4 regions of the Aquamicrobium sp. YD-1-mutant5 genome follow, and region 2 is predicted to be linked to each of the others. Evidence: predicted binding sites of a transcription regulator. Region 2 holds the regulator's gene; each other region holds the start of a gene.
The links. Region 2 encodes LexA, which represses DNA repair genes until DNA is damaged. Its sites were predicted from a motif close to TGTTCNNNNTGTGTTCNG; they were not measured.
Positions count from the first base shown of each region.

Region 1: the regulator LexA is predicted to act here: its motif matches at 1,997-2,014, upstream of AC5XE7_RS14220 (ATP-dependent helicase).
Region 3: the regulator LexA is predicted to act here: its motif matches at 2,089-2,106, upstream of AC5XE7_RS16465 (sel1 repeat family protein).
Region 4: the regulator LexA is predicted to act here: its motif matches at 2,284-2,301, upstream of uvrA (excinuclease ABC subunit UvrA).

Region 1 covers NZ_JCAKKP010000010.1:54,614-58,812, reverse strand. Annotated here, with positions in the region: gene AC5XE7_RS14220 (ATP-dependent helicase) at 1-1,956, opposite strand, end outside; gene AC5XE7_RS14215 (glucose/quinate/shikimate family membrane-bound PQQ-dependent dehydrogenase) at 2,144-4,199, shown strand, end outside.
Region 2 covers NZ_JCAKKP010000001.1:346,092-350,290, forward strand. Annotated here, with positions in the region: gene AC5XE7_RS01675 (ComEC/Rec2 family competence protein) at 1-1,362, shown strand, start outside; gene lexA (transcriptional repressor LexA) at 1,699-2,418, opposite strand; gene AC5XE7_RS01685 (molybdopterin molybdotransferase MoeA) at 2,530-3,735, opposite strand; gene moaC (cyclic pyranopterin monophosphate synthase MoaC) at 3,737-4,199, opposite strand, start outside.
Region 3 covers NZ_JCAKKP010000013.1:119,740-123,938, forward strand. Annotated here, with positions in the region: gene AC5XE7_RS16440 (AMP nucleosidase) at 1-67, opposite strand, end outside; gene AC5XE7_RS16445 (hypothetical protein) at 131-325, opposite strand; gene AC5XE7_RS16450 (hypothetical protein) at 348-503, opposite strand; gene AC5XE7_RS16455 (glutathione S-transferase family protein) at 681-1,403, shown strand; gene AC5XE7_RS16460 (DUF2147 domain-containing protein) at 1,485-1,826, opposite strand; gene AC5XE7_RS16465 (sel1 repeat family protein) at 2,229-2,495, shown strand; gene AC5XE7_RS16470 (acetyl/propionyl/methylcrotonyl-CoA carboxylase subunit alpha) at 2,802-4,199, opposite strand, start outside.
Region 4 covers NZ_JCAKKP010000014.1:65,518-69,716, reverse strand. Annotated here, with positions in the region: gene AC5XE7_RS16865 (response regulator transcription factor) at 1-230, opposite strand, end outside; gene ssb (single-stranded DNA-binding protein) at 689-1,216, opposite strand; gene AC5XE7_RS16855 (hypothetical protein) at 1,446-1,736, shown strand; gene uvrA (excinuclease ABC subunit UvrA) at 2,448-4,199, shown strand, end outside.

The DNA of each region.
Region 1 (4,199 bases), on a different contig from region 2:
CCCGGGCAGGAACACGGTCTCGAACTCAAGCCCCTTGGCCGAATGGAGCGTCATCAGCGAAACGGCATCGAGGTCCTCGTTCTTGTCGGCATCCATGACCAGCGCGACATGTTCGAGGAAGGCACGCAGGGATTCGTAATCCTCCATGGAGCGGATCAGCTCCTTGAGGTTGTCGAGCCGCGTCGGCGCATCGGCCGAACGGTCGTTCTTCCACATGTCGGTATAGCCGCTTTCCTCAAGGATGGTCTCGGCCAGTTCCGTATGCGGAGTGGTTTCCAGCAGATCCTGCCAGCGCGCAAAATTGGCGGCGACCTCGCGCAGCGCTGCCCGCGGCTTCGGCTTCAGCTCGTCGCTTTCGGCAAGCGTGGCGGCCGCCTGCAGCATCGGCACGCCAAGCGCGCGGGCCGTGTCATGCACCTGACGGATGGCGGCTTCGCCAAGGCCGCGCTTCGGCACGTTGACGATGCGCTCGAAGGCGAGGTCGTCGCCCGGATTGGCCACGACGCGCATATAGGCCATGGCGTCGCGGATTTCCTGCCGCTCATAGAAGCGCGGGCCGCCGATGACCCGGTAGTTCAGGCCGATCTCGATGAAGCGATCCTCGAAGGAGCGCATCTGGAAGGAGGCGCGCACCAGAATGGCGATGTCGTTGAGCGCATGATTGTTGCGCTGCAACGCCTCGATCTCCTCGCCGATGGCGCGGGCCTCCTCGTCGGAATCCCATGCGGCATGGACATTGACCTTGGGGTCGTCAGGATCGGGGCTGTCCGTGAACAGGGTCTTGCCGAGCCGTCCTTCATTGTGGGTGATGAGATGGGCGGCAGCGCCAAGGATATGGGCGGTGGAGCGGTAGTTACGCTCCAGCCGGATCACCGTCGCGCCCGGAAAATCCTTCTCGAAGCGCAGGATGTTGTCCACTTCCGCGCCGCGCCAGCCATAGATCGACTGGTCGTCATCGCCGACGCAGCAGATATTGACTTTGTTTTCGCTCACGGGCCGCACCGCCACCTGCGGCGGCTGGCCCTCCGCGGGAGCGGGCGAAACGTCGCCCGGCGCGCCGTCGCGCGCCCGGTCTTCGGCCGGTTGGGCAGAGCTGGCGCGCGGGCGCTGGGCCAGAAGGCGCAGCCACATGTATTGCGCGGTGTTGGTGTCCTGATACTCGTCCACCAGAATGTAGCGGAAGCGCTTGTGGTATTCGGCCAGAATATCGTGATGGGCGCGGAAGATGCGGATCGGGTGCAGGAGCAGGTCGCCGAAATCGCAGGCGTTCAGCGTCGTCAGCCGATCCTGATAGGCGCGGTAGAGCTCGCGGCCGCGCCCGTTGCCGAACGAACGCGCATCCCCTTCGGGAATTTCTTCCGGGCCGAGGCCCTTGTTCTTCCAGCCATCGATCATCTGGGCGAAGGTGCGCGGCGCCCAGCGCTTGTCGTCCAGACCTTCGGCCTGAATGAGTTGCTTGATGAGACGGATGACGTCGTCGGTGTCGAGAATGCTGAAATCGGAGCGCAGGGCGGCCAGTTCCGCATGGCGGCGCAATATCTTTACACCGATGGAGTGGAAGGTGCCGAGCCATGGCATGCCTTCGACCGCTTCGCCGACCAGCAGGCCGATGCGCTGCTTCATCTCGCGCGCGGCCTTGTTGGTGAAGGTCACGGCAAGGATCTGCGAGGGGAAGGCGCGGCCGGTGGCAAGGATATGGGCGATGCGGGTGGTGAGCACCCGCGTCTTGCCGGTGCCGGCGCCGGCCAGAACCAGCACGGGCCCTTCGGTGGTTTCCACCGCCTGCCGCTGTTCGGGATTGAGCCCCTTGAGATAGTCGGGCGGGCCGTTCTGCGCCTGTCGCGCGGCCATGGCACGCGCGGCTATGCCGGACGGCGCACCGGCGCTGCCGGAGGCAGCCGGAGGTCGTGCGCCCGGTTCGTCGAAGAAGGGCATATCGTCGGAAAAGCCGGACATTGTTCCCGAATGTAGTGATTCGGTCCCGAAAGACCAGAAGTGTCGCCGTTTTGTTCTGTTTTCTGAGCATGGCTTAGCCCTGTCGGCGCGCGCCTGCAAGGAAAGCCTGTTGATGGAGGGAACATTGCGGCGCCCGCGCCATTATCCCTGATTACTCATTCCGGCACTCGAAGTTGGGGGATCAGCTTTGGCCATCATCATCACTTCACTGTTGTTCGCCTTGTTCGGCGCCTGGCTTGGCACAGGCGGCCTGTGGCTCATCACGCTTGGCGGCAGCTGGTATTATGCCGTCGCTGGCGTGGTTTTCCTGATTGCGGCATGGTTGCTCTACCGGCGCAGCATGGCCGCACTCTGGCTTTATGCCGCCTTCCTGCTGGCGACCCTCGTGTGGGCCATATGGGAGACAGGCTTCGACTGGTGGTCGCTCGGCGCGCGCGGTGGCTTGCTCGTGTTGCTTGCCATCTGGCTGCTGATGCCGGTCATCTGGCGCAGGCTTTCCGGCACGGACGGCCGTGCGCCGCTGATCCTCGTGGTTCTGGCGTCGCTCGGCGTCGCCGGATATTCCATGACCACCGATCCCCACGACATTGCCGGTACCCTGCCGACGGACAAGGTGACGCCGGAGGGCGCCCTCGGCGCAAACTTCCCGGCGGGTGAATGGCACTTCTACGGGCGCAGCCCCTATGGTCAGCGCTATTCGCCGCTCGACCAGATTACGGTCGAAAATGTCGACAAACTCGAACTGGCCTGGACCTACCAGACCGGCGATGTGCGTCTGCCCAGCGACGTCACTGAAACCACCTATCAGGTGACGCCGCTCAAGATCGGCGACAATCTCTACATCTGCACGCCGCACAACCTCGCCATTGCTGTGGACGCGGCGACCGGCAGGGAAAAGTGGCGCTTCGATCCGCAGATCGGGCCGGAGAACCAGCGCCAGCACCAGACCTGCCGCGGCGTTTCCTATTACAAGGATGCGTCGATCGCTGCCGGCGAAGCCTGTGCGGAACGCGTCTACCTGCCGACTTCCGATGCGCGCCTCATCGCACTCGATGCGGCAACCGGCCAGATCTGTCCGTCATTTGGCAATGCCGGCACCGTGGACCTGATGGAGCACATGCCGCATCCGAAGGCGGGTTACTATTATTCGACCTCGGCGCCGCTGATCGCGCGCGACAAGATCATCGTGGGCGGTGCGGTCAACGACAATTACTCCACGGAAGAGCCGTCCGGCGTGATCCGCGCCTTCGATGCGCGTTCGGGCGCTGTCGTGTGGGCGTGGGATCCGGGCAATCCCGACCGCACCGAACCGCTCGGCGACGGCGAAACCTATACGGCGAACTCGCCCAACATGTGGTCGACCGCCAGCGCCGACGAGGAGCTTGGACTGGTCTATGTGCCGCTCGGCAACCAGACCCCGGACCAGCTCGGCATGGGCCGCAGCGAGCATGTGGAAAAATATTCGTCCTCGATCACCGCACTCGATCTCGACACCGGCAGGGTGCGCTGGGTGCGCCAGACGGTGCATCATGACCTGTGGGACATGGACGTGCCGGCGCAGCCATCGCTCATTGATCTCACCACGGATGCGGGGACGATCAAGGCGCTGGTCGGCCCGACCAAGCAGGGCGACATCTATGTGCTGGACCGGGAAACCGGCGAACCGGTCATTCCGGTCAATGAGGTGCCGGCTCCGGGCGGGGCGATCGAAGGCGATTTCACCGCGCCGACGCAGCCTGTGTCGGACCTGACCTTCATGCCGAAGCCGCTGACGGGCGCGGACATGTGGGGCGTCAGCCCGTTCGACCAGCTTGCCTGCCGCATCGAGTTCGCAAGGTTGCGCTACGAGGGGCGCTACACGCCGCCTTCGGTTCAGGGAACACTCGTCTATCCCGGCAATTTCGGCACCTTCAACTGGGGCGGCGTGGCGGTCGATCCGGTCAGGCAGGTGATGTTCGGCATGCCGACCTATTTGGCCTTCAAGTCGCAACTCGTTCCGCGCGATCAGGTGCCGCCGGCCGATGCCGAGGCACGCGGCAGCGAGCAGGGGCTCAACCGCAACGAAGGTGCGCCCTATGCCGTGATCATGGGACCGTTCCTGTCGCCGCTCGGCATTCCCTGCCAGTCGCCACCATGGGGCTATGTGGCGGGCGCGGACCTGCGCACCGGCAAGATCGCCTACAAGCACCGCAACGGCACGGTCTACGACATGACCCCGCTGCCGCTTCCCCTCAAGGTGGGCG
Region 2 (4,199 bases):
ATATCCGGCATGGTGGTGGCTGCCGTGCGCTCGTTCATCATGCTGGCCGTGATGTTGGTGGCCGTGCTGTTCGACCGCAGCGCGCTGACCATGCGCAATCTCGCTATTTCGGCGATCATCGTCATCCTGGTCACGCCCCATGAGGTGGTGGGGCCGAGTTTTCAGATGTCGTTCGCGGCAACGGCGGCGCTGGTCGGCGCCTATGCGGCATGGTCGGACTACAAGGCGCGCCGACCTGTTGCGCGGGTTTACAAAAAGTCCGGTCTCGCTCGGTCGCTGATCCGCGCTCTGGTCACCATGATGGTTGGCCTTGCCGCAACGTCCGTGGTTGCCGGCGTTGCCACGACCCTCTACGCGGCATGGCATTTTCAGCGCATTGCACCGCTCAGCCTGCTGGCCAATCTGGCGGTGATGCCCGTCGTCTCGATCATCGTCATGCCATTTGCCGTTTTTGCATCGCTCGCCATGCCTTTCGGGCTGGATGGCCCTCTCTTGCAAATCATGGGCAAGGGGCTGACGGCAGTGATTTTCCTTTCCGAAAAGATCGCGGACATGTCGCCAGTCGACGCGATCGGGCTGATTCCACCCGAGGCAGTGCTTCTGGCGACGATTGCGCTGGTGATTGCAACGATGACGACAACATGGCTGCGCCTTGTCGCACTGCCATTCGCCATAGGCAGTATGCTGACGCTTGGCTCTGCCCGAACGCCTGACATTCTCATTTCAGAAGATGCCCGGCTGATTGCCGTCGCCATGGAAGGGGGGCAGGTTGCGGTCAACCGCCCCCGCCCGAGTGCCTTCACCATGGATAACTGGAGCCGGGCGATGGATGCAGAAACGATATTGCCGCCAACCCGCGTAAAGCCGCCGGACGAGGGTATTTTTCTGCAGGATTTTATCGCTCCTGCGAGGCAGGAAAGCAAAGCAGCAGGGTTTGTATGCTCCGAGAAAACATGTGCTTTGCGCAGTCCCTCTGGTCTGCTTGTCGTGCAGGTTCAGGATGCGGGTATGGCCGCCAAAGCATGTGCCCATGCAACAGTCATCGTGATCGAGGACGCGGTGATGCGTAACCCGTGCCGAAAATCTCAGGCAATTGTGGTGACCCGTCGGAAGCTGGCGCAAAAGGGAAGTGCCGAAGTCTATCTGGAAAAGGTCGACGCTGCTTCTGGTGTTCCAGTCGGAAATTCATTGCCAATCATCGGAGAGCCAAAGGTGCGCTTCGCAATCGAAGGGGATTATCGGCCATGGCACACCCAGCGCCGATACTCGCGGGAAGCACGTGGCTTGCCGCCCTATGAGAGAAAAGTTGCCTCAGCACCTGCGGAAACGCCTGTTCTCTCAGCCCCGGACAAGATCGAATAAGCGATAAAGACAGGGCGTATCCGGAACGGTTTCCGCCTCGTCTGGCAGGTCCGTTTCTGCGGGTGGATCAAATGCAGACCCAGTTACGCAGGAAAATCGACCATCGTGACAGATAGCTGGACGGGCCGCTCGCCTATGGAGCTAAAATCTGCTCACCGATCGTACAGGTCGTAAAGTGCCCTTTAGCTATCGGCGATCAACGCTTTGAGAGCGCTCAAATGGCGACCTCAACATTTCAATCATTTCCTCAGGATGTTGTTTTAAGATGCTGATAAACAATGTTCCTCAGAACGGATGGAAGGCAAAAAATCCGGTTCGTTCTGTTTCATTTCCGGATCAGTAACGGCGGATCAATCCGACCAGCCTGCCTTGCACCTTGACGCGGTCGGGTCCGAAAATCCGGGTTTCGTAAGCCGGATTGGCGGCTTCAAGCGCGATGGAGGCGCCTTTGCGACGGAACCGCTTCAGGGTTGCTTCCTCCTCGTCAACGAGTGCCACGACTATATCGCCCGGGGTGGCTGTATCGCCGTTGCGGATGATGACGGTATCGCCATCGAAAATGCCGGCTTCGATCATGGAGTCGCCCCGAACTTCGAGGGCATAATGCTCGCCGCCCGACAGCATTTCCGGCGGCACCGAAATGGAATGTGTCTTGTGCTGGATCGCATCGATCGGAACACCCGCAGCGATCCGCCCCATCACGGGGATGGAAACCGCCGAGGCGCTGTCATCCTCATTGCTGGCGATCTGCGGCTTGCGAACATCCTTTGCCGGCTGCCCGAGGCTTCCCTGAATGACGCTGGGTGAAAATTTTCGCGCACTGTTCAGACCGGGGGCAATGGAATCTGGCAGGCGCAGCACTTCCAGCGCACGCGCCCGATTGGGCAGGCGACGGATAAACCCACGTTCTTCCAGTGCGGTGATCAGGCGATGGATGCCCGACTTCGAGGCAAGGTCCAGCGCTTCCTTCATTTCGTCGAAAGAGGGCGGAATGCCACTCTCCTTCAACCGCTCATGGATAAAGAGAAGCAGTTCATGTTGCTTGCGCGTCAGCATAGGTTCCCCCGGCAGCGGCGAATCCAGAATCGGAAAACAAACCCGGAACAAACACTATATGTTCCAGTTGTGTTCCGCAACCGCTTAAAATCAGAACGACCGGGGACGGCTTCAGCCGATCATCATCAACTGGCAGGGATCGCCGATTTCCGATGCCGGCTGGAAGGGGGCGCGTATGACCAGTCCCCCTGATGCGGCCATGGTGCGCAGCATGGAAGAATCCTGCACACCGAAGGGCGTGGCAATCAGCTGGCCGTCGCGTTCCTCAATGGCTGCACGAACATAGTCCTGACGATGGTCGTTGGCTGAAACCGGTGCCCCGAGCGTCGCTGTCCTGATGTCCTGACGGAAAGGGCGGCCGCCAAGGCGGGCGAGCAGAGGTTTCAGGAAAAGCTGCGAGCAGACGAGGCTCGCCACGGGATTTCCGGGCAGGCCCAGACATCTGATGTTGTCCATTCTGCCGAACATCAGCGGCTTGCCGGGCCGCATGGCGATCCGCCAAAAGTCGAGCGTCATGCCTTCGCGCGTCAGAACCTTGTGAACGAGATCGTGATCGCCCACGGAGGCTCCGCCAGATGTGACGATGACGTTCGCACCGGCCGCAACAGCCTGTTTCACCAGCGCCGAGATTGCATCCTCGCGATCTGGTGCGATGCCGAGATCGAGAACATCGGCGCCCACGGCGCGGGCCGCGGCTGCGATGCCATAGCTGTTGGATGAAATGATCTGACCCGGTCCCAGTTCGCTTCCAGGCAGGCGCAATTCGTCGCCGGTGGCGATGATGGCGACCAGTGGCCGTCTGACGACCGTGAGGCGCGCGTGATTGGCCGAAGCGGCGAGCGAAAGCGCGCTGGCGCGCATCAGATGGCCTTTTTCGACGAGAAGGTCGCCAGTCGTGAAATCCAGACCGGCGCGCCGCACATTGCGACCGGCAGCGGTCGGCTCACGCAGGCGGATCACGCCATCTGCCGGCCTGTCGACATTTTCCTGAATAACGACCGTATCGGTTCCCGCGGGTAGGGGCGCGCCGGTGAAGATGCGCACGCACTGGCCGGCTTCGACAGAGCCTGAAAACATGCTGCCAGCGGCCACTTCGCCGATGACGGCCAGCTCACTGCCCGTGATCTGCGCGTCGGCGCCCCGCATGGCATAGCCATCCATTGCCGAGGCGTTGAAGGGAGGCTGCGTGCGCAGCGCCACGATCGACTCGGAAAGCACGCGATCATACGCATCGTTCAGGGGCACGCTTTCACCACCGAGGGGCCCGACATCCTCCAGAAGGCGTTGCAGCGCCGTTTCCAGCGGGACCAGCGCCATGTCAGGCCTCTGCCTTGTAGTCGCCTGATTTTCCTCCGGTCTTGGAGGTAAGCCTGATGTCGGAAATGATCATCGCGCGATCCACGGCCTTGGCCATGTCGTAGATGGTGAGGCAGGCGACGGACGCAGCCGTCAGAGCCTCCATTTCAACGCCGGTCTTGCCGGTAACGCGCGCCAGAGCCTGAACCCTGAGGCCCGGCAGATCGTGATCCGGCTCAATGTCGACGCTGACCTTGGTGAGCAGCAGCGGATGGCAGAGCGGGATGAGCTCGTGCGCCTTCTTGGCGGCCATGATGCCGGCTATGCGCGCTGTCGACAGGACATCGCCTTTCTTGGCGTTGCCTGCGAGGATCATGGCCAGCGTCTCGGCCTGCATGCGAACGCTGCCCTCGGCGACGGCCTCCCGTACGGTCTCGGCCTTGCCGCCGACATCGACCATATGCGCTTCTCCGGAAGCGCCAATA
Region 3 (4,199 bases), on a different contig from region 2:
TCTGTGGTTTCGCCGGCTCCGGCGTGATGATCGTTTCGATGGCTTGCGGGTAGATTCTGTTTTCCATGGCCCACTATATGGCCGGGGCAGGATGGTGGGGAAGGGGGCTGATGGAGCTTGCTGTTGATCCTCAGCCCCGCTGCAGGCTGACCAGCAGCACGAAGCCCATGCCCTTCTTCTTCAACGACGGTGCTTCGATGGTCTGGCCCATATCTCCGCGCACCATCGGAACGGCGAGAACCGGAGCTGCCAGCATGGTGAGGATGAGCAGCGCGCGGGGCAGGACACGCAGGAAGCTCAGGCTGTTTTCGGTGATGGCGTTCATGGTCCTGATCTCCGTTCCTGCTTCAGCGGCTGATGCTGGTGCATCCAAAGAGGCACTTTCCAGCTCGCACCTGCTCCCAGTGGCGGGGCTGGCGGCCGTTTTCCGCGACGATCATGGCAAAGCCGATGCCGAAGAGGGTGGCCAGCAGACAGACGATGGTGAAGCGGCGAGCGAGCATGTCTCGTTTCCCTTGATGTTGGAAACAGCATCGCATTGCCCGGCTGAACCCTCTCTGAGGGGGGCGTTCATGTGAGGTTCAAAATTATTGACGCTCCTTAACCACACCGGCTCATTGCGCCGGCCGGCAGAGCGCTTATCTGGTTGAACAGGTCATCAAGCTGCCGGAGAAAGACGTATGACGACGCAGAGCGCTCCCATTGAACTCCACTACTGGCCGACGCCCAACGGCCACAAGATCACGATCTACCTGGAGGAAGCAGGCATCCCCTATGAGGTGCATTATGTGAACATCGGGCGTGGCGAGCAGTTCGAGCCGTCCTTCCTGAAGATCGCGCCCAATAACCGCATGCCGGCGATCGTCGATCCGGAAGGCCCTTCTTCGGATGGAAAATGGAATGGAGAGCCGATCTCCGTCTTCGAATCCGGCGCCATCCTGCAATATCTCGGCCGCAAGTTCGGTCGCTTCTATCCGACAGATGAGCGTCAGCGCGCGGAAGTGGATCAGTGGTTGTTCTGGCAGATGGGTGGCCTCGGCCCCATGGCCGGACAGGCGCATCACTTCCGCCAGTATGCACCGGAAAAAATCCAGTACGGCATCGACCGCTACACCAATGAGGTCAACCGCCTCTACGGCGTCATGAACAAGCGTCTTGCCGACCGTGAATATCTCGCCGGCGACTATTCGATTGCCGACATGGCGTCATTCCCGTGGGTGCGGCCTTACCGTAATCAGGGACAGGATCTGGAAGAATTTCCGAACCTGAAGCGCTGGTTCGAGGCGATCGCAGCGCGGCCCGCCGTGCAGAAGGCGGTGGAAGTCGGTCAGGATCACCGCAACAATCTGGCCGACGACAAGGAAGCGCAGAAAATTCTGTTCGGTCAGAAAGCGCGCGGCTGAAAAGCCGCTCCCTGAAAATGGAAAGGCCGCCGGGTGGAAATGCTCCGACCGGCGGCCTTTTCCGTTGATGCGCAGGCAGCTTTACTGACGGGTGAGCTTCTCGCTCTTGCAGATCAGCCCGCCGAGCACGCAGCCGGAAAGCGACAGCGTGTTGCCCGAAACGCTGGCCTTGCCGTTGTAGGTCTTGCCCTCGTCCAGCTTGTTCACTGTGCCTTTGTAGGCGCCGTTGCTGCCTTCCATGCAGCCGATCGACTTGCCTTTGTATTCTCCGGTCATCACGGTGCCGCAATATTTGGCGCCGCTTCCGGCATAGGAAATCACGGTGCCGTTCGGCCGTTTCCACGAGCCTTCGATCGGATCGGCGAATGCAACGCCGGCCGTCATGATGATGGCGAGTGCCGCCACGCTGGTAATGCGAAACATGTCTCCTCCCTGAGCACTGCGTTCCTCTTACGAAAACGCAGGCTAATCCACTCTTTTGCAAAGCGAAAGCCGTGCCGCTGGGGAAGGATGACAAGAAATATTAGCAGCCTTTCCGGCCTGAAAATGACCGCTGCCTGAAAAGCGATGCTTCGGCTTGGTTAGCGAAGCGTTGAATTTCAATTCCGAATTTTCCGTAAAATTCGAGACAAAAGCCAGCGATTGCCGGGCTTTCCATCGTTAACGAATGGTCACGTTTACCTCTTGTTTTAGCTTTGTTTTCTTCAAATTAAGCACGTCTTTTTACGGCGAATTCAAGCGCCTGCTGCATTCTCAGAAGCATCGAAGGGCAGCCCCACAGGTTCAAAGAAAGGGGCGCTCTCGCAACGGGACAGGGGTTTGAAAATGGCACGTTTTGAAATGCACGACGCTGGTTTCGGCACCATGGGCACGATGGCTCAGGCCGACATGTTCGTTGAACTGGGCATGATGTACGCCACCGGCCGCGATTGCGAGGTCGATCAGGTGGCAGCTCACAAGTGGTTCAACATCGCAGCCATCAAGGGGTCGGCCCGCGCCGCCGAACTGCGCTCGGAAATCTCGGCCAGCATGTCGAAGACCGATCTGGCACGGGCGCTGCGCGAAGCGCGTGAATGGATGACGATGCACTGATCCGGAAGAAAAGCCGCGCGCAGAACGCGGCCTGAATAAAGGCGGTCGCCGCTCCAACGGCAAGCCGCCAGCAACAGGGCCAGAACACAGGGAAAGCGTGGAAAGTAAAAGGCGCGGGGGCGCGCCTTGAGCATCGGACCCTCAACAGAGGGGCGATGCCATGCAGATAATGCCACGCAAGCCGGGCCGCGACCGATCGGAACAAGATCGGCGCGGCTTTCGGCTTTTTCCAGCGTCCCGCGACCGGAGAATAGGCTCAGTTCGCGGGGAGCAAAGGCAGCAGGTGCCCTTCGTCGGGCCGGCTGTTCACTCGCCTGCCTGTTCGGCAAAGCGCACGAGCACCGTTCCGTCGCTCACCTGACTGCCTTCCGTGGCTATCTCCGTGATCACGCCGTCATGAGGTGCTGCGATGGAGTGTTCCATCTTCATGGCCTCCAGAATGAGCAGGGGTTGCCCCTTCGTCACGCTGTCGCCGGCGGCAGCCCGCACCACCTTCACCAGCCCGGGCATTGGCGCGCGCAGGCTGTCGGCGCCGCTGCCCGCTTCGTCGGCCCGGTCCAGCGGATCGGGAACGGCGAATGTGTAGCTGACCGCCCCGTCGAAGACGCTGACATGACCCGGCCAGCGCGCCAGATTGATCGCGGGTGGGCGCAGGCGAAGCGTTTCGCCATCGCGCGCATCCAGTTCGACGAATGTCCGCCCTGCCTCGACACCCACCTTGGCGCTGATGGTTTCATCGCCATAGCCGAGTGTGATGCGTCTGGGCGTCGCGTGGAAATGCGCATAGCCTGTGAGTGCGGACCATGGATCGCCGGCATCTGCCATGTCGGAAAGGCCGGAAACGGCAACAACCGCCGCGGCCACCACCGCCCCGGAAGGGGCGGGAATTGCGGTCAGCTTGTCCTGTTTGCGCCCGATCAGTCCGGTGTCGACGTCGCCAACAGCGAAATCCGGATCTGCGGCAAGGGCGGCAAGAAAGGCGGTGTTGACCGTCGAGCCGGCAATTTCGGTTTCAGCCAGCATGTCGCCGAGCCCGCCGAGTGCCGTTTTACGATCCGGCCCATGGACCACCAGCTTGGCGATCATCGGATCATAGAAGGGCGAAATCGTATCGCCTTCGCGCACGCCCGTTTCAACGCGCAGCGAGGTGCGGGGTGCGGCTTCATCCGGAAACCACAGATGGTGCAGCGTGCCGGTCGCCGGCAGGAAGCCGCGCGCGGCATCCTCGGCGTAAAGCCGCGCCTCGAAGGCGTGGCCGTCGAGCTCGATCTCGTCCTGGCGCAGCGGCAGCACCTCGCCATGGGCGACGCGCAACTGCCATTCCACCAGATCGACCCCAGTGATCATCTCGGTCACCGGATGCTCGACCTGAAGGCGCGTGTTCATCTCCATGAACCAGAAGCGGTCCACCTTCAGCCCCTGCGAGGCATCGACGATGAATTCGATGGTGCCGGCCCCGGAATAGGAGATGGCCTTCGCCGCCTTGATCGCGGCTTCGGTCATGGCCGCGCGCATTTCGTCGGTCATGCCGGGGGCGGGGGCCTCCTCGATCACCTTCTGGTGGCGGCGCTGCGCCGAGCAGTCGCGCTCGAACAGATGCACGGCATTGCCGTGATTGTCGCCGAACACCTGCACCTCGATGTGGCGCGGCTTTTCGACATATTTCTCGACCAGAACGCGGTCGTCGCCGAAAGCGGCCTTGGC
Region 4 (4,199 bases), on a different contig from region 2:
AAAGTATCGGCGAACAGTTCATTGGCGCGCAAGGTCTTGAGCACTTCCAGCCCGCCACGCTTGGGCAGCATGATGTCGAGCAGAACCATACGCGGCCGAAAACGGTGCGCGGCCTCAAGCGCGGCCTCGCCATCGCGCGCCACGCCGACGGACCAGCCGCAACGCGTGAGAATGAACTCAAGCGATTCCGATATCGCCGGCTCGTCCTCGACTATAAGAATGTCCGTCATCACAGCAGCCCCTCCCAAGGCTGTGAACGGGCTCGTCTTGCCATCCGGGGATGGCATGCGCCGGAACATTGAACGCCCGGTCTTTTTATTTGTCCCCTATCCCAGTCGAAACCGGCCAGTAAATCAAGTCATCTAAAGTCGTGGTCCAGCGAACATCATCCTTCCCAAGTTTCAGATCACGTTCGGCCTGATTATCACCGGAACTTCCGTCACCGGACGTGAGATCTGCAGGCCTTTGTTTTTCCAAACAATTTTATAAGAATAAGCGTTTCCGCGCTGCTCAAATGACGGCTGGACATAGTTTTCCGGCTATCGCTGACCCAAAAGAATGAAAAACGCCGCGCGGCCTTTCGGTCGGCGGCGTTTTTCTGGTTTTGATCTCAGTCGCCCCATGCCGGGGTCAGCCCCTCAGGCCAGTGGTCACGCCTTCAGGCATTGCTCGGTTTGCCGGCAGCCGATCAGAACGGAATTTCGTCGTCGAGGTCGCGCGAGCCGCCACCACCCATTCCGCCGCCACGCGAGCCGCCGAAATCGCCGGAGCCGGACTGGCCGAAATCGGAACCGCGCCCACCGCCACCGCCGCCGGAATAACCGCCGCGATCGTAGCCGACCTGACCGCCGCCTTCACCCTGCCCGCGCGCGTCGAGCATCTGCAGTTCACCGCGGAACTTCTGCAGCACGATCTCTGTCGTGTAGCGCTCCTGACCGTTCTGGTCCTGCCATTTGCGGGTCTGGAGCTGGCCCTCGATGTAAACCTTCATGCCCTTTTTCAGGTACTGCTCGGCCACCTTGGCAAGGTTATCGTTGAAGATGACGACGCTGTGCCATTCGGTTTTCTCCTTGCGCTCGCCCGACATCTTGTCGCGCCAGCTTTCGGAGGTGGCAATACGCAGGTTGACGACCGGATCACCGGAGTTCAGGCGCCTGATTTCCGGATCAGCACCCAGATTGCCAACCAGTATGACCTTATTGACGCTGCCCGCCATGACGCTGTCTCCACGCTCGTCCTAAATTGGAAGTCGCTTACCTTACAGTCTGCCGCGCCGTTTGGCCCGCACGGTCCTGCTGTTTCCCCAAAAGGTTTTTTTGTTCTCTTTTTGTTCGTTATTTTTCAACCAATGTCAATGCCGATTGGCACTCTGGCACACGTCTCTGTGAACCATAAAGGAGACCAGCGCTCTGGAACAGCCATCCACATCCGCTTATATCAGGCTCATGAACCACGTTTCAGCAGCTTTCCTCTGCGTCCTGCCCGTGCTTGTGGCTGCCAGCCCGGCCCTTTCCGGCAGCAGGCAGACACCGGCGACAACGCCCGCTCAGACGAACACCGACCTGCCCGGCGTGGACCTCAGTTTCAGCATCGTAACGCCTTTGCCGCCCGAACCGGACGATACGCCCCGTCCCGGCCAACTCGGTCAGTTCAGGGTCGGGAATTTCGATGTGAAGGTTTCAGGCAAACTCACCTTCGATGTCGGCGTCGGCAACCTGCCTCCAGCCAAACGCTGAACTTCAGCCGAAAAAACTTCTCCAGAGGCGACAAAGCAGCAGTCTGCTCCTCATGCCTTCACAAAAAGACAAGCTCCTGACGCTGGCATTGCAGCATCAGGAGCTTTTTATGGGCTTTCCCATAATGCCGGGAGCATTTTACCGGCTTTTCCTCGGATGCTTCGCGGCGTTCAACCGACGATCCGACTAAAGTCTCTGATTTTCGGGGGAACGGCCAGGCTCCGGCTTCACGATGAAAATCTTCACCTGCCAGATGGCTGACCGCGGTTCCGCTCAGGCGCGAAACCAGTTCGAACTGTCAGGTGGGGTCATACCTCGCTCCTTCTGTTCGTTTCCACGCATGATCGAAAGCACTTCATCCGCAGGCGCACCATCCATCCCGCGACTTTTCGCAGATGCCATGCGCCTTCCGGAGATCAGCCCCGTAAGGCGATCGGCTTCCGTTCCTGAAATCTGGCGCTTCTGTTACCCTACGTCAACCGCCCAAAGCGCCAGCAGCCAAAATGTGAACTTTATAACAGCATACCCGCCCTTTATGTCAGGAGGCTGTTCATTTTTTGTTCTTTTCACTTGCCTGCCCCGCTGAAAGGCGCGTAAACCCTCAGGCGGAAAGTCGCGGCATCTCTCGAAACCGCGCAGGAACGACCTATATTCACGGAGGACGGGCAAGCCCGCCATTCCGAAACATCCAGTCGAGGCGGCGGAGCGGCCATGGCCGACCATAAGTTTATTTCCATTCGCGGTGCCCGCGAGCACAATCTCAAGAATGTCGATCTCGACCTGCCCCGCGACTCTCTGGTCGTGATGACCGGCCTGTCGGGCTCAGGCAAGTCATCGCTGGCCTTCGACACCATCTATGCCGAAGGCCAGCGCCGCTATGTGGAAAGCCTGTCGGCCTATGCCCGGCAGTTCCTCGAAATGATGCAGAAGCCGGACGTCGATCAGATCGACGGCCTGTCGCCGGCCATCTCCATCGAGCAGAAGACGACCTCGAAGAACCCGCGCTCCACCGTCGGCACGGTCACCGAGATCTACGACTACATGCGCCTGCTTTTCGCGCGCGTGGGCGTTCCCTATTCGCCGGCCACCGGCCTGCCCATCGAAAGCCAGACCGTTTCGCAGATGGTCGATCGCATTCTGGCACTGGACGAAGGCACCAGGCTTTTTCTCCTTGCCCCCATCGTTCGTGGCCGGAAGGGCGAATACCGCAAGGAGCTTCTGGAACTCCAGAAAAAGGGCTTCCAGCGCGTCAAGGTCGACGGAACTTTCTACGAGATCGCCGACGTTCCGGCGCTGGACAAGAAGTACAAGCACGACATCGATGTCGTGGTGGACCGCATCGTCGTGCGGCCCGATCTTGCGACGCGCCTCGCCGATTCCATGGAAACCGCGCTGCGGCTGGCCGATGGGCTGGCGGTGGCCGAACTTGCCGACAAGCCGCTGCCTCCGGAAGAAACCGCCGGTGGTGGCGGCGCTAATAAGTCGGCCAACGACACCCATGAGCGGATCCTGTTTTCCGAGAAATTCGCCTGCCCGGTTTCCGGCTTCACCATCCCGGAGATCGAGCCGCGTCTGTTTTCGTTCAACAATCCCTTCGGCGCCTGCCCGACCTGTGACGGGCTGGGCAACCAGCGCGCCATCGATCCCAATCTCGTCGTTCCCGACGACAATGTGACGCTGCGTGATGGCGCCGTCGCCCCGTGGGCGAAATCCAGTTCGCCCTATTATGCACAGACACTGGAGGCGCTGGGCGCGGCTTACGGGTTCAGGCTCGCCGACAAGTTCAGCGCGCTGCCCGAGGAAGGGCGCAACGCCATATTGCATGGCACCGGCAAGCGCGAGATAGCCTTCGATTACAATGACGGCCTGCGCGCCTACAAGACGACCAAGACCTTCGAAGGCGTCATTCCCAATCTGGAACGGCGCTGGAAGGAGACGGAATCGGCGTGGATGCGCGAGGAGATCGAGCGCTACATGTCGGCCACCCCCTGCCCGGCCTGCGGCGGCTATCGCCTCAAGCCCGAAGCGCTGGCGGTGAAGATCGCCGGCAGGCATATCGGCGAAGTCACCGAGCTTTCGATCCGCAAGGCTGATCTGTGGTTCAACGAGCTGCCGGGGCTTCTCAACGACAAGCAGAACGAGATCGCGCTGCGCATCCTCAAGGAAATCCGCGAGCGTCTGCGCTTTCTCAACGATGTCGGCCTCGACTATCTGACCCTGTCGCGCAATTCCGGCACGCTTTCGGGCGGCGAAAGCCAGCGCATTCGCCTCGCCAGCCAGATCGGCTCCGGCCTCACCGGCGTTCTGTATGTGCTGGACGAACCCTCCATCGGCCTGCACCAGCGCGACAACACCCGCCTGCTCGATACGCTCAAGCATTTGCGCGACCTCGGCAATACGGTCATCGTCGTCGAGCATGACGAGGACGCGATCCTGCATGCCGACTATGTGGTCGATATCGGT